DNA from 2 places in the Pseudomonas sp. YA1 genome. Region 2 is predicted to be linked to the other one. Evidence: riboswitches for the same ligand, from Rfam matches in the RefSeq annotation. Region 2 holds a riboswitch; the other holds the start of a gene.
The links. Region 2 has a riboswitch for cobalamin ahead of AC4OR5_RS05105 (CbtB domain-containing protein). Riboswitches for the same ligand answer to the same signal wherever they lie in the genome.
Positions count from the first base shown of each region.

Region 1: it holds a riboswitch for cobalamin, as region 2 does, so the genes downstream of both, btuB (TonB-dependent vitamin B12 receptor) here and AC4OR5_RS05105 (CbtB domain-containing protein) in region 2, are expected to answer to the same signal.

Region 1 is NZ_JBZWBG010000008.1:126,461-133,886, forward strand. It holds gene lhpB (D-hydroxyproline dehydrogenase subunit beta LhpB) at 1-110, opposite strand, end outside; gene AC4OR5_RS13210 (4-hydroxyproline epimerase) at 107-1,051, opposite strand; gene AC4OR5_RS13215 (GntR family transcriptional regulator) at 1,168-1,836, opposite strand; gene AC4OR5_RS13220 (FUSC family protein) at 2,081-4,120, shown strand; cobalamin riboswitch at 4,168-4,375, shown strand; gene btuB (TonB-dependent vitamin B12 receptor) at 4,472-6,322, shown strand; gene cobO (cob(I)yrinic acid a,c-diamide adenosyltransferase) at 6,386-6,997, shown strand; gene AC4OR5_RS13235 (cobyrinic acid a,c-diamide synthase CobB) at 7,029-7,426, shown strand, end outside.
Region 2 is NZ_JBZWBG010000003.1:168,343-175,768, reverse strand. It holds gene cobN (cobaltochelatase subunit CobN) at 1-2,517, opposite strand, end outside; gene cobW (cobalamin biosynthesis protein CobW) at 2,593-3,645, opposite strand; cobalamin riboswitch at 3,767-3,957, opposite strand; cobalamin riboswitch at 4,016-4,165, shown strand; gene AC4OR5_RS05105 (CbtB domain-containing protein) at 4,268-4,450, shown strand; gene AC4OR5_RS05100 (CbtA family protein) at 4,468-5,169, shown strand; gene AC4OR5_RS05095 (cobalamin biosynthesis protein) at 5,242-5,670, shown strand; gene cobM (precorrin-4 C(11)-methyltransferase) at 5,667-6,419, shown strand; gene AC4OR5_RS05085 (alpha/beta fold hydrolase) at 6,548-7,426, shown strand, end outside.

The sequences.
Region 1 (7,426 bases), on a different contig from region 2:
CCGCCGCGGCGGCTATCCAGCACCAGTACGTCGAGGCCGCGACGCGCCAGTTCATGGGCGCAGGCGCTGCCGACGATGCCGGCGCCGACCACGATGACCTCGGCGTTCACCGGCGGATGCCCCAGGCGAACGGATCGTCGTCCGCCAGCAGCAGGGTGGCTTCCGCGCTGACGTGGGCGCGGCCGCGGATGGTCGGCACGATACGCCCGCCGGGCTGGCCGTCGAGCCATTCGTAACGCCCCTCGAACTGGCTGCCGATCACGCTCGCCTGGCGCCAGGGCTGGCCGGGCAGCAGCTTGCCGTCGGCGGCCAGGCAGGCCAGCTTGGCGCTGGTGCCGGTGCCGCAGGGCGAGCGGTCGTAGGCCTTGCCGGGGCAGAGCACGAAGTTGCGGCTGTCGGCGTGGGGGTCGTCGGCGAACAGTTCGATGTGATCGATGGCGCCGCCGTCCTCGCCGCGGATGTCCTGGTCGTCCAGCGCCTGCTGGACGGCGACGGTGTAGGCGGTGAGGGCGTCGAGGTTGTCGCCGGCGAGGCGCTGGCCGTGTCCGGCGACCAGGAAGAACCAGTTGCCGCCCCAGGCGATGTCGCCGCTGACCCGGCCGATGCCGGGCACTTCGACGCTGACCTGGCGACGGTAGCGGTAGGCCGGCACGTTGCGCACGCTGACCGAGCCGTCCTCGTGGAGGGTCGCCTCGACCTCGCCGACCGGCGTCTCGATGCGGTGCACGCCGGGACCGATCCGCCCGAGGTGTGCCAGCGAGGCGACCAGGCCGATGGTGCCGTGGCCGCACATGCCGAGGTAGCCACTGTTGTTGAAGAAGATCACTCCGGCACAGGCTTCGGGATCGACCGGTGCGCAGAGCAGGGCGCCGACCAGTACGTCGCTGCCGCGCGGTTCGAGGATGCAGGCGGCGCGCCAGGCGTCGTGGCGCTCGCCGAGCAGGCGCCGGCGCTCGGCCATGTCGCCGTGGCCGAGATCGGGAAAGCCGCCGATGACCAGGCGGGTGGGCTCGCCGCCGGTATGCGAATCGATGATGCGGATGCGTTGCATGGTGGCCCTCGCCTGTGCCGGGGTATGCGCCACAGGGTGGCGTTTCGGCGGGGCGGGGCGCTTGAGGGTTTTCGCTCAGGCGAGTGACGAAAGCGGCATAGCCGGGATGGCCCGGCTCAGGTGCTGGCCGGGCGGTTCGGCAGGTGTTCGTAGAGGGTCCGGCAGACCCCGACGATATGTGCCTCAATCAGTGCCGCGGCCCGTTCGGCATCGCCGGCGCGACAGGCGGCGACGATCTCGCGGTGTTCCTGGTCGGCGCGCTGCTTGCCTTCGGACAGGCTCATCTGCATGCGCAGATAACGTTCCAGCTTGTCGTGGATGGAGCGGATCAGGTTGACCAGGAACGGCCGCTGCGCCGGTTCGTAGAGGCAGGCGTGCAGTTGCCAGTTGAGTTCGGCCCAGCGTCCGACGTTGTCTTCGCCGACGAAGTCGGCGCAGATCGCCTCGGCGCGGGCGAAGGTGGTCTCGTCCATGTTCGGCACCGCCAGGCGGATCGCCTGCGCCTCGAGCAGCACCCGCACTTCGAACATCTGCGCCAGTTCCGGTTCGGAAATACGCGTCACCACCGCGCCCTTGTTGCGCTGGAACAGCACCAGGCCTTCCGCTTCCAGGCGCTTGAGGGCCTCGCGGACGGGAATCTTGCTGACATTGAAGAGTTGCGCGATGTCGTCCTGGCGGATCGGTTCGTCCTCGGCGAAATGCCCGGCGATGATCGCTTCGCGCAGGTGCTTGGCGATGATCTCGGAGGCCGAAGGGGCGATGCCCAGGTTAGGGGCGTTGAGCATGGAGAGAGGCAAGCGGGGCAACCTGCGTGGCGTTGGGAACGTGCGGGATATTGTATACGAACGCTCGGCGGCTGCCGCTGCCGGTTGGCGCCTTCTGCGCAGGCGTGTTGGTCGGCTTCAGTGGGCCTCCGTGGCGCATGTTTCGCAGGGCGAAACGCTCTTCCGGAAAGTTCGCGGAGAGGCTGGACAATAGAAAATTAGCTTGCTAATAATTCGCTCGCTCATGTATTTCGGGGCGCCCGCGATGGCCAAGCCTTCCTTCTTTTCCTCCGACCTGGTGCAGGTGCTGCTGTGCCCGCGTCTGCACGAACTGCAGTTCGCGGTGAAGGCCCTGCTGGCCGGTGGGTTGGCCCTGTACCTGGCCTTCAGCCTGGAGCTGGAGCAGCCGCAATGGGCATTGATGACGGTGTTCGTGGTCAGCCAGCCCTATAGCGGCATGGTCCTGGCCAAGGGCATGTTCCGCCTGATCGGCACCTGCGCCGGTGCGCTGGTGTCCATCGGCATGGTCGCGCTCTATGGCCAGGCATCGCTGCCCTTCCTCCTGCTGATGGCGCTCTGGCTGGCGTTCTGCACCGCCGGCGCGTCGCTGCTGCACAATCATGCGTCCTACGGTTTCGTCCTGGCCGGCTACACCGCGGCGATCGTCGCCCTGCCGGCCAGCGCCGATCCGGCGACGGTGTTCGACCAGGCGGTGGCCCGCTGCTCGGAGATCGGCCTGGGCATCCTCTGCGCGGCGCTGGTGAATGTGCTGCTCTGGCCGCGGCGCCTGGAACGCCAGTTGGCGAACCAGGGCAAGGCGGCCTGGGAGGCCGGCTTGCAGGCGGCCGCGGCGGAGCTGCGCGGCGCCGACGAACGCGGCGAGCTGCTCGCGGCGCTGGGGCGGATCGCCGCGGCGGACGCCCAGCGCGACCACGCCTGGTTCGAGGGTGCGCTCGGCCGCGCCCGTTCCCAGGCCTTGCGCGTGCTAGGCCTCGACCTGCTCGGTCTGCTGCGCGCGGCGCGCAAGGTGGCTCGCGAGCGGAGGCTGCTCGATCCGGCCAGCGCGCACGCCTTGCAGCCCTGGCTGGAAGAACTCGAGGCACTGTTGCGCGAGGGCCGCCAGGCCGAGTTCGAGGCCTGCCGGCAGCGCTTGCGCCTGGCGCTGGACGCGGCGCACGGACAGTTGCACCTGTGCCTGGTCTGCCTCGAACGCCTGCTCGGCGAGGCGGGGGCGGCCGGGCGCAGCGTCGAGGCGCTGGTCTATGGCGCGCCCACCCGCCAGGCGCCGGGCGCCATCGCCTGGCACCGGGACATCGAGCGCGGCGTGCTGTTCGGCCTGCGCAGCGCCCTGGCGTTCCTCTGCGTAGCCGCGTTCTGGCTGGCCAGCGCCTGGCCGAGCGGGTTGGGCGCGGTGTCGATCACCGGGGTGGTGCTGAGTCTCTTCGCCAGCCGCGACAACCCGGCCCAGGCCGGCCTGAACTTCCTTCGCGGGATTCTCCTGTCGATCCCGCTGGCCGGCTTCGTCGCACTGTTCTACCTGCCCGGCGTGGACGGCTTCCCGCTGCTCTGCCTGGGCCTGGGCGTACCGCTGTTCTTCGCTGCGCTGTGCGTGAACCGGGCGAGCCTGGCCGGGATCGCTTCGCCGTTCTGCATCTTCTTCGTGAAGAACGTCGCGCCGAGCAACAGCATGAGCTACGACCTCGCGCACTTCCTCAACAACGCCCTGTCGACGGTGCTCGGGGTGGCCTTCGCCGTGCTGGTGTTCAACCTGGTCAGCCTGCGACCGGGCGAACGCCATTACCGGCGCATGCTGCAGGCCACCCTCGGCGACCTGGCGCGGCTCACCCTGCGCTCGCCGGCGCAGGCCGAGGCCTGGTTCGGCGGGCGCACCGCGGATCGCCTGATCCGCCTGGCGCAGCGCTACGACCGTTTGCCGGAGGGGCGCCGCCAGCCCTGGTCGGACGGCCTGATGGGACTCGACTTCGGCGACGAGCTGCTCTACCTGCGGCAGTGCCTGGAGGAGGTCCCGGCGTCCCTGGCGCAGGCCCGCGACCGCTACCTGCGGCGCCTGCGCCTGGTGCTGCTGGGCGATGGCCCGCGGGCCGAGCGTGAACACGCCCTCGACCCGCCGACCGCGCGCCTGCTCAAGGCCCTGGCCGCCAGCCCGCTGGCCGGCAGCGAACGCGGCGAGCTGGCCGGCGCCGCGCTGGTGCAGTTGCAGGCCACCTGGCGGCAGTGGTGCCGCAGCCATGCTCCGGCCGGGACGGCGCTGCGCGTGGACCCGCTCCCCGGAGCCGGGCGCTAGTTCTGCGGTGGCCGGCCACATTGACCGCGCAAGCCCCGAACCACTAAGCTGCGCGCCTTGCGACAGGTGCCCCGCAAGGGGTGAAACAGGGAAGCTGGTGCGTTCCGTCGGAACCAGGCCAGCGCTGCCCCCGCAACGGTAGGCGAATCAGACAGCTGCTCGATGACCACTGTGCTCCGGCATGGGAAGGCGCGGCTGGAAGCGTCCAGCGCTTCGCTCGCGAGCCCGGAGACCGGCCTGACGCACCCACGGCATCGCGGAGGGCGCTGTCGGACGTCTCCTGCCGTCGCTTCGTCCTCCGTCTGCCTCAACCCAGGTCGCGCGGGTGAGAGCGACGGAGCAGCGCAGAGCATGAACAGAGTTTTCCTGACCCCGGCAGCCGTGGCGCTGTGCGGCGCGTCTTCCCTGAGCCTGGCCGAACCGGTCAGCCTTGCCGACCAGGTGGTGACCGCCACCCGTACCGCCCAGACCGCTTCCCAGAGCCTGGCGGCGGTGAGCGTCATCGACCGCGAGGATATCGAGCGCAGCCAGGCGCGCAGCGTGCCGGAGCTGTTGCGCCAGGTACCCGGCGTGTCGCTGGCGAACAACGGCGGTTTCGGCAAGAACACCACGCTGTTCCTGCGCGGCACCGAGTCCGACCATGTGCTGGTGCTGATCGACGGCATCAAGGTCGGCTCGGCCAGCGCCGGCCTCACCGCGTTCCAGGACTTGCCGGTGGAGCTGATCGAGCGCATCGAGGTGGTCCGCGGGCCGCGTTCCAGCCTGTACGGCTCGGAGGCCATCGGCGGGGTGATCCAGATCTTCACCCGGCGCGGCGACGGCCAGGGCGCCAAGCCGTTCTTCTCCGCCGGCTACGGCACCCATCAGACCCTGGAGGGTAGCGCCGGGGTCAGCGGCGGCGCTGGCAACGGCTGGTACAGCCTCGGGGTGAGCAGTTTCGATACGGCGGGGATCAATACCAAGCGCGCCGGTACTGCGGGCTATGAGCCAGACCGCGACGGCTACCGCAACCTGTCCGGCAACCTGCGCGGCGGCTATCGCTTCGACAATGGCCTGGAACTCGACGGCACCCTGCTCAGGGCCAAGTCGCACAACGACTATGACCAGGTCTTCGGCAACTCCGGTTTCAATGCCAACGCCGACGGCGAGCAGAACCTGGTCGGCGGCCGTGCCCGCTTCACTCCGTTCGATCCCTGGCTGGTGACCCTCCAGGCCGGGCGCAGCGAGGACAAGGCCGATGCCTATCAGGATGGCCGTTTCTACTCGCGCTTCGATACCCGTCGCGACAGCCTGTCCTGGCAGAACGACCTGACCCTGGCCGAAGGCCATGTGCTGACCCTCGGCTACGACTGGCAGAAGGACGAGATCAGCAGCAGCGAAGCCTTCAGCGTCGACTCGCGGCTGAACAAAGGCTGGTTCGCCCAGTACCTCGGCCGGTACGGTCGCCAGGATTGGCAACTGAGCCTGCGCCGCGACGACAACCAGCAGTTCGGCGTGCACGATACCGGCAGCGCCGCCTGGGGCTACGCGCTGAGCGACGCGCTGCGCTTCACCGTCAGCTACGGCACGGCGTTCAAGGCGCCGACCTTCAACGAACTCTACTACCCCGACTACGGCAATCCCGACCTGGACGCCGAGACTTCGCGCAGCCTGGAAGTCGGGCTGAGCGGTACGCATGGCTGGGGGCACTGGGCGGTGAATGCCTTCCGTACCAACGTCGACGACCTGATCGGCAACGATCCGCGTCCGGCGCCGGGGCGCCCCTGGGGGCAGCCGAACAACATCGACGAAGCGCGCATCCGTGGCGTCGAACTGGTCCTCGGCAGTCAGTGGCTGGGCTGGGACTGGAACGCCAACGCGACCTTCCTCGACCCGCAAAACCGTTCCGGCGGCGTCAACGACGGCAACGAGCTGCCGCGCCGGGCGCGGCGGATGTTCAACCTGGAACTGGACCGGCGCTTCGAGCGTCTTTCGCTGGGCGCCAGCGTGCACGCCGAAGGCCGACGCTATGATGACCCGGCCAACGAGGTGCGCCTGGGCGGCTACGCCACCCTCGACCTGCGCAGCGAGTACCGGCTGAACGACGAATGGCGCCTGCAGGGCCGGATCGCCAACCTGTTCGGTGCCGACTACGAAACCGCGTATGGCTACAACCAGCCTGGCCAGGCGGTCTACCTCAGCGTGCGCTACCAGGCCCTGTGAGGCCGGGTATTTCGAATGAACGAGGCGACGGCGCGGCCGCGTCGCCGCAAGGAGTGATCGACGATGAACGAATCCCCCGAGAAGGACCAGCGCCACCGCGAGCGGATGGAGCGCAAGAAGGCCGTGGTCGACGAGAAGATCGCCCAGGCCCGCGACGAACGCGGCGTGCTCCTGGTGCATAGCGGCAACGGCAAGGGCAAGAGCAGCTCGGCCTTCGGCATGGTCGCGCGGGCCCTGGGCCATGGCATGAAGGTCGGTGTCGTGCAGTTCATCAAGGGCGCCGCCAGCACCGGCGAGGAAGCCTTCTTCCGGCGTTTCCCCGAGGAAGTCAGCTATCACGTAATGGGCGAGGGCTTCACCTGGGAGACCCAGGACCGCCAGCGCGACATCGCCAAGGCCGAAGCGGCCTGGAAGGTCGCCGCGCAATTGCTGGCCGACCCGGACGTTGGCCTGGTGGTGCTGGACGAACTGAACATCGCCCTCAAGCACGGCTACCTGGAACTGGACAGGGTCCTCGCCGACATCCAGGCGCGCCCGGCCATGCAGCATGTGGTGGTGACCGGTCGCGGCGCGCAGCCGGGGATGATCGAGGTCGCCGACACGGTGACCGAGATGAGCCTGGTCAAGCACGCGTTCAAGGCCGGGATCAAGGCGCAGAAAGGAGTGGAGTTCTGATGCCGGCGCCATGCGCGGAGACGCTTCGCCCATGACCCAGGCACGCTGTCCGGCCCTGCTGATCGCCGCCCCGGCCTCCGGCCAGGGCAAGACCACCGTCACCGCCGCTCTGGCCCGCCTGCATGCGCGCCAGGGGCGACGGGTGCGGGTGTTCAAGTGCGGACCGGACTTCCTCGACCCGATGATTCTCGCTCGCGCCTCCGGCGCGCCGGTCTACCAGCTCGACCTGTGGATGGTCGGCGAGGCCGAAGCGCGACGCCTGCTGGCGCGGGCCGCCGGCGAGGCCGACCTGATCCTCATCGAAGGGGTGATGGGCCTGTTCGATGGCAACCCCTCGGCGGCAGACCTGGCGCGGCGTTTCGGCGTGCCGGTGCTGGGGGTGATCAACGGCGCGGCGATGGCCCAGACCTTCGGCGCGCTGGCCTACGG
Region 2 (7,426 bases):
GCTCGGACCGGCCGGTACGAAGCGCCCTTCGAGGGCTGCCAGCAGCCCGTCGATCTCGGCCGCGCCACAGGCGTCCAGGGTCGGTGCCACCTGTTCGCACAAGCCGCGCAACACCTCGCCGCTGGCACGCCAGGTGGCAGGCGGCGATTCGCCGCCCAGGCAGCGTTCTATCCAGTGCAACGCCAGCAATTCCAGGCGTTCGCGGGTATCCCCGAGAGTACGCCAGGGCTCCCCGCCCCGCTCTTCCAGGCAGGCCGGCCGCGCGCCCTGCCAGGCCTCGCCCATGTCGCAGGCCAGCGGATCGAAGCCCAGGCCAAGGTCGTCCGCCAGGCTCTTCAGCAATCCGGCGTTGGCGCCCTTGCCATCGCCGCGCGGAACCCGCAGCAGCGCCAGCAGGGTATCCAGGCGCAATCGCCCGCTCGGCGATTCGCCGAACACATGCAGGCCGTCGCGGATCTGCGACTCCTTCAGGTCGCAGAGATAGGCGTCCAGCTGCGGCAGCCAGCTGTCCGGATCGTCGCTGAGCTGCAAGCCGATCTCGCGGTCGAGACGGTTGTCGCGCAGGAGGACGAGAATCTCGCCGCGCAACTGTTCGGCGCGGCGCGGGTCGAGCAGCGAGGCATCGTAGAACTCGTCGGCCAGGCGCTCCAGGTCGCGCAACGGGCCGTAGCTCTCGGCGCGGGTCAGCGGCGGCATCAGGTGGTCGATGATCACCGCCTGGGTGCGGCGCTTGGCCTGGGCGCCCTCCCCCGGATCGTTGACGATGAACGGATAGATGTTCGGCAGCGGACCGAGCAACGCGTCCGGCCAGCATTCGGCGGACAGGCCGACTCCCTTGCCCGGCAGCCATTCCAGGTTGCCGTGCTTGCCGACGTGCAGCAGGGCATCGGCGCGGTAGGCGTGGCGCAGCCAGAAGTAGAACGCCAGGTAGCCGTGCGGCGGCACCAGGTCGGGATCGTGGTAGACCGCCGCCGGATCGAGCTGATAGCCGCGCGCCGGCTGGATGCCGACGAAGGTCAGGCCATAGCGCAGGCCGGCGACCATCATCCGCCCGTCGCGGAACATCGGGTCCTGTTGCGGTTCGCCCCAGCGCGCCAGCACCGCCTGGCGATTGCGCTCCGGCAGGCGTGCGAAGCAGGCCAGGTAGTCGTCCAGCGCCAGGCTCTGGGCGCAGGGCCGCAGGTCGAGATGCTCCAGGTCGTTGCTGACGCCGCCGAGCAACTGGCGGATCAGCTCGGTTCCGCTGGCGGGCAGTCCGTCGACCGGGTAGCCCTGCTGGCGCAGGGCACGAAGGATGTTCAGCGCCGCCGCCGGGGTGTCCAGGCCAACGCCGTTGCCGATCCGGCCATCGCGGGTCGGGTAGTTGGCCAGCACCAGCGCCACCCGTTTTTCCGCGTTTGGCTTGCGCGCCAGCTCGGCCCAGCGCCGCGCCAGTTCGGCGACGAAATCCATGCGCTCGTCGTCGGCGAGGTAGCAGACCACGTCGCTCTCGCTGCGTTCGCTGCGCCAGGCCAGGCCCTTGAAACTGATCGGCCGGGTGACGATGCGTCCGTCCAGCTCCGGCAGCGCCACGTGCATGGCCAGGTCGCGCGGCCCCAGGCCTTGCGGGTTGTCCAGCCAGAGCGGGCGGTTGTCCAGCGAGCAGATCGCCTGCAACACCGGCACGTCGCGACGGAACGGACGCAACTCGGGCGCCTCCGGATTGGACTGGGCGAAACCGGTGGTATTGACGATCATCGCGGCGTCGCTGCGCTCCAGCCAGTCTTCCACCTGCGCCAGGCAGGTGCTTTCCTTGAGGCTGGCCAGCGCGATCGGCAACGGGTTGAGCCCCTGCGCCGCGAGGCGTTCGCAGAAGCGTGCGATGAAGGCGGTGTTGGCTGCCTGCAGGTGGGTGCGATAGAACAGCAACGCGACCACCGGACGCCCGGCCTGCCAGTCGGCACGCCAGTGTTCCAGGGTCGCCTCGGCATGCCGTGGATGGAACAGCGCCACCCGCGGCAGCGCCTGCGGTTCGCGCCAGGCGTAGTCGCGGCCGAGGCACTGGCTGGCCAGGCAGCGGTAGAACTGCACGGCGTTCTCCAGGCCACCCTGGCGCAAGTATTGCCAGAAGCGCTCGGCCTGCTCCGCCGGCAGGTTGCCGAGGGCGCTCAGCTCCGGGTCGGGGCGGTCGTCGCCGGGCACCGGGATCAGCAGCGCGCCGCGCTCGGCCAGCGCCACCAGTTGCTCCACGCCGTAGCGCCAGTAGCCGATGCCGCCGTGCAGCGAAAGCAGGATCACCCGCGCGTGCCGCAGCACTTCGTCGACGTAGAGGTCCACCGAGGCGTGGTTCTGCAACTGCATGGGGTTGGCCAGGCGCAGGCTCGGGTAGTCGTCCGGCAGCGCACGGGCGGCCTCGGCCAGCAATGCCAGGTGCGAATCGCCGCTGCAGAGGATCACCAGCTCGGCGGGAGTCTGGGCCAGGTGGGCGATGCCGTCGTCGGGAACGAAGCCGCCAGGTTGGGTGCGCAACAGGTGCATGGACGTTCTACCGGTAGGACGCAAGAAGCTGGGGCCGGCGAATCGCCATCGCCGGCCCCGGCCGGGGATCACGGATCAGGCAAGCGCTGTGCGCAGCTGGTTGGCGATGGCGGCCTGGTCCAGCTCCTGGCCGATCACCACCAGCCGGGTGCTGCGGGCTTCGTCGGCCAGCCACTTGCGGTCGAAATGCCTGTCGAAGCGCTTGCCGACGCCCTGCACCAACAGGCGCATGGGCTTGCCCGGAATGGCGGCGAACCCCTTGATGCGAAGTATGTCGTGACGCTCCACCAGTTCGCCGAGGGCCTCGAGCAGCGCAGATTCCTCCACCTCGGGGAGATCGACGTGGAAGGAGTCGAACTCGTCGTGGTCGTGGTCCTCGTGGCCTTCGTGGTCGTGGTGGGTCGGCCGGCCGTCGATGTGCAGCTCGGCCTCGGCGTTGAGTCCCAGCAAGACCGGGAGCGGCAGCTCGCCCCGGCTCGCCTCGACGATCTTCACCGCCGCCGGCAGCTCCCTGGCGATCTCCGCGCGGACCCGCACCAGGGCCTCGGCGTCGAGCTGGTCGGCCTTGTTCAGGATCACCAGGTCGGCGCTGGCCAACTGGTCCTCGAACAGTTCGTGCAACGGTGATTCATGGTCGAGGTTGGGGTCCTGGCGGCGTTGCTGGTCCACCTGCTCGGGATGGGCGGCGAAGGTGCCGGCCGCCACCGCCGGGCTGTCGACCACGGTGATCACCGCGTCGACCGTGCAGGCGTTGCGGATTTCCGGCCACTGGAAAGCCTGCACCAGCGGCTTGGGCAGGGCCAGGCCGCTGGTCTCGATGAGGATCTGGTCAAGGTCGCCGCGGCGCGCCACCAGCTCGCGCATCACCGGGAAGAACTCTTCCTGCACGGTGCAGCACAGGCAACCGTTGGCCAGCTCGAAAACGCGGCCCTGCGCCTCTTCTTCGCTGCAACCGATGGAACATTGCTTGAGGATCTCGCCGTCGATGCCGAGTTCGCCGAACTCGTTGACGATCACCGCGATGCGCCGGCCTTCGGCGTTGTCCAGCATGTGCCGGAGCAAGGTGGTCTTGCCGGCGCCGAGGAAGCCGGTGACGATGGTGACGGGGAGTTTCGCCAGGGTTTTCATGGGCAGCCCTTGTTCAGCTCGGCGGGCATGCGGACGAGTGGCGCGGACGCAGGGGCCGCGCAACGGATTCGCCACCGGATCACCCCGCCCGGTTGTATGGAAGTCTTGTCCCCGGGCATCGCGCCACGGGATCGACGAGGCAGGTCTCCTGGCTCACGGTCTGGCGTCTCCGCCGGTTCCCCGCCTTCCCGCGTCACGCAGTGGCATTGGGGAACGATCGCCGTTCACAGTTGCGGGGGCAGCCGCGGCATCGACCGCGTTCCCTCTTAGCCCCGCCGTCGCCGGCGAGGAACCTCGAACCGGCAAGGCTACGCAGTGCGCGGGCCAGGGTCAATCGGGCCGGTTGACGCCCGGCGGTCCTTCATGCTGTCCTAGGCGGGTTGTCCCAGGTGTCTCGTGCCGGCGCGCACGAGGTGAAACGGGAAGCCGGTGACGCTCTCCGAGCCAGTCCGGCGCTGCCCCCGCAACGGTAAGCGCATCGCGCGCGAGCCCGGAGACCGGCCTGGAACCTTTCGTTTGATTCACCCGCGGTGGGCGGGCGCAAGCGTGAAGCGGGCCGTCCGGGCCCGTTCCTCGTGCGTACTCCTCTGCCACGCCCATGCCAATCCAGAGGGAACGCACCATGTCCAGCAGCACCCTGGCGCACGCCAGCTCCACCACCTCCCTGTCGAAGCGACTGAGCCTGGCCATCGGCGCCGGCCTGCTCGGTGCGCTGCTGGTCTATTTCGCCGGTTTCTCGCACATCGACGCGGTACACAACGCCGCCCACGATACCCGGCACAGCTCCGGCTTCCCCTGCCACTGAGTCGCGAGGGAACCAGGATGATCAAGCGTATCGCCCAGACCGCCGGCTTCGCCGGCCTGCTCGCCGCCCTGCTGCTGACCCTGCTGCAGATTCTCTGGGTCACCCCGCTGATCCTCGAGGCGGAGACCTACGAGAAGAGCGAGCCGGTCGCGGCCCAGCCCCACGAACACGCCCCCGGCGTCGCCGCCCATGTCCACGACGAGGAGGCCTGGGAGCCGGAAGACGGCTGGCAGCGTACCCTCTCCACCACCGGCGGCAACCTGGTGGTGGCGGTCGGCTTCGCCCTGATGCTCGCCGGCCTCTTCACCCTGCGCGCGCCGGGCCAGACCTGGCAGGGCCTGCTCTGGGGCCTGGCCGGCTACGCGGTGTTCTGCCTTGCGCCGTCGCTGGGCCTGCCGCCGGAGCTGCCGGGTACCGCCGCGGCCGACCTGGTGCAACGCCAGTACTGGTGGATCGCCACTGCCGCCGCCACCGCGGTGGGCCTGGCCCTGCTGGTGTTCGGCGGCAACTGGCCGCTGAAGCTGGTCGGCGCCGTCCTGCTGGCGCTGCCGCACCTGTTCGGCGCGCCGCAGCCCGAGGTCCATGCCAGCCTGGCGCCGGAAGCCCTGGCCCAGCGTTTCGTGGTCGCCTCGCTGGTCAGCAATGCGCTGTTATGGGCCGCCCTCGGCCTGGCCGCTGCCTGGCTGTTCCGGCGCAACCGGGGCGGCGTCGACGCCTGACCGCCTGCCACCCGCGACCCTTGCCGGTCGCGGGTCCATAGTGTCTCTCCTTCCATCTCCTCCGGTGCGCGCATGCCCCTGCCCATCCCCAGCCTGCTGATCGCCGGCATCGGCTGCCGCCGAGGCTGTAGCGCCGAGCATCTGCGCGCGCTGCTGGAGCGAACGCTGGGCGAACACGGGCGCAGCCTGGCCGAGCTGGACGCCCTCGCCAGCATCGACGGCAAACGCGACGAACCCGGCCTGCGGCAACTGGCCACGCTGCTCGAACGCCCCGTGCATTTCCTCGCACCCGCCGTCCTGCACGACTACGAGCCGCGCCTGCTCAGCCCCTCCGCCGTCGCGCTGCGCGAAACCGGCTGCTCCAGCGTCGCCGAGGCCGCCGCCCTGGCCCTGGCCGAACGCCTGGGCGGCGGTCGCGCCGATCTGCTCGGGGCGAAACGCAGCGACGACCGGGCGAGCATCGCCCTGGCACGTCTTCTCACCGATCGAGAACTCCCATGACCGTCTATTTCATCGGCGCCGGTCCCGGCGACCCCGACCTGATCACCGTCAAGGGGCAGCGCCTGATCCGCCAGTGCCCGGTGATCCTCTACGCCGGCTCGCTGGTTCCGCAAGCGCTGCTCGAGGGGCACCAGGCCGACCAGGTGGTGAACACCGCCGAGCTGGACCTCGAACAGATCGTCGAGCTACTTGCGCAAGCCCATCGCCGCGGCCTCGACGTAGCCCGCGTGCATTCCGGCGATCCCTCCCTGTACGGCGCCATCGGCGAGCAGATCCGCCACCTGCGCGAACTCGGCATCCCCTATGAGATCGTCCCCGGAGTCACCGCCACCGCCGCCTGTGCCGCCCTGCTCGGCTGCGAGCTGACCCTGCCCGAAGTGTCCCAGACGCTGATCCTGACCCGCTACGCCGCACGCACGAAGATGCCGGAAGGCGAGAGCCTGGGCGACCTGGCGCGGCACCGGGCGACCCTGGCGATCCACCTGGGCGTCGCCCACCTGGCGAAGATCGTCGAGGAACTGCTGCCGCACTACGGCGCCGACTGCCCGGTCGCGGTGATCCACCGGGCCAGTTGGCCCGACCAGGAACAGGTTCGCGGCAGCCTCGGCGACATCCTGCCCAAGGTCGCCGCCAGGAATTTCCGTCGCACCGCGCTGATCCTGGTCGGCGAGGTGCTGGCCGCCGAAGGCTTCGCCGACTCTTCGCTGTACCGCGCCGAGCATCGACATCTCTATCGACCCGGCGATTGAACCGCCGTCCTTAGGTTCGGCGCCGACCACCGGCAGCACGCCTAGACTCGTCGCAAGGCTTGCGACAGCGGGCCGGCACGGCTAGCGTTCAGCGCTTGCCCCTTTTTTCCTGAAGCCTTCGGACACCCATGAAACGATTCCTCCTCGGTCTGGTTCTGCTGCTGGCGGTCGCCGCCGGCGTCCTCTACTTCGTCCCGGCTACCCTCCTCGCCAGCGTACGCACCGTCGAGCGCGGTCTCGCCGGTCTCAGCGAGCACAGCGTGCAGGTCGACAACCTGGAGATCGCCTACCTGGAAGGTGGCTCGGAGAAGAACCCGACCCTGTTGCTGATCCACGGCTTCGGCGCCGACAAGGACAACTGGCTGCGCTTCGCCCGGCCGCTGACCGAGCGCTACCATGTGGTCGCCCTCGACCTGCCCGGCTTCGGCGACAGCAGCAAGCCGCAACAGGCCAGCTACGACGTCGGCACCCAGGCCGAGCGAGTCGCCAATTTCGCCGCCGCTATCGGCGTGCGCCGCCTGCACCTGGCCGGCAACTCCATGGGCGGGCACATCGCCGCGCTCTACGCGGCGCGCCATCCGGAACAGGTGCTATCGCTGGCGCTGATCGACAACGCCGGGGTAATGCCGGCGCGCAAGAGCGAACTGTTCGAGGACCTGGAGCGCGGCGAGAATCCCCTGGTGGTGCGCCAGCCGGAAGACTTCCAGAAGCTGCTCGACTTCGTGTTCGTCCAGCAACCGCCGCTGCCGGCGCCGCTCAAGCGCTACCTCGGCGAACGCGCGGTAGCCGCGTCGGCGTTCAACGCGCAGATATTCGAACAACTGCGCCAGCGCTACATCCCGCTGGAGCCGGAACTGCCGAAGATCGAGGCACCGACCCTGCTGCTATGGGGCGACCGCGACCGCGTGCTGGACGTCTCCAGCATCGAGGTGATGCGTCCGCTGCTGAAGCGGCCCAGCGTGGTGATCATGGAAAACTGCGGACACGTGCCGATGGTCGAACGCCCG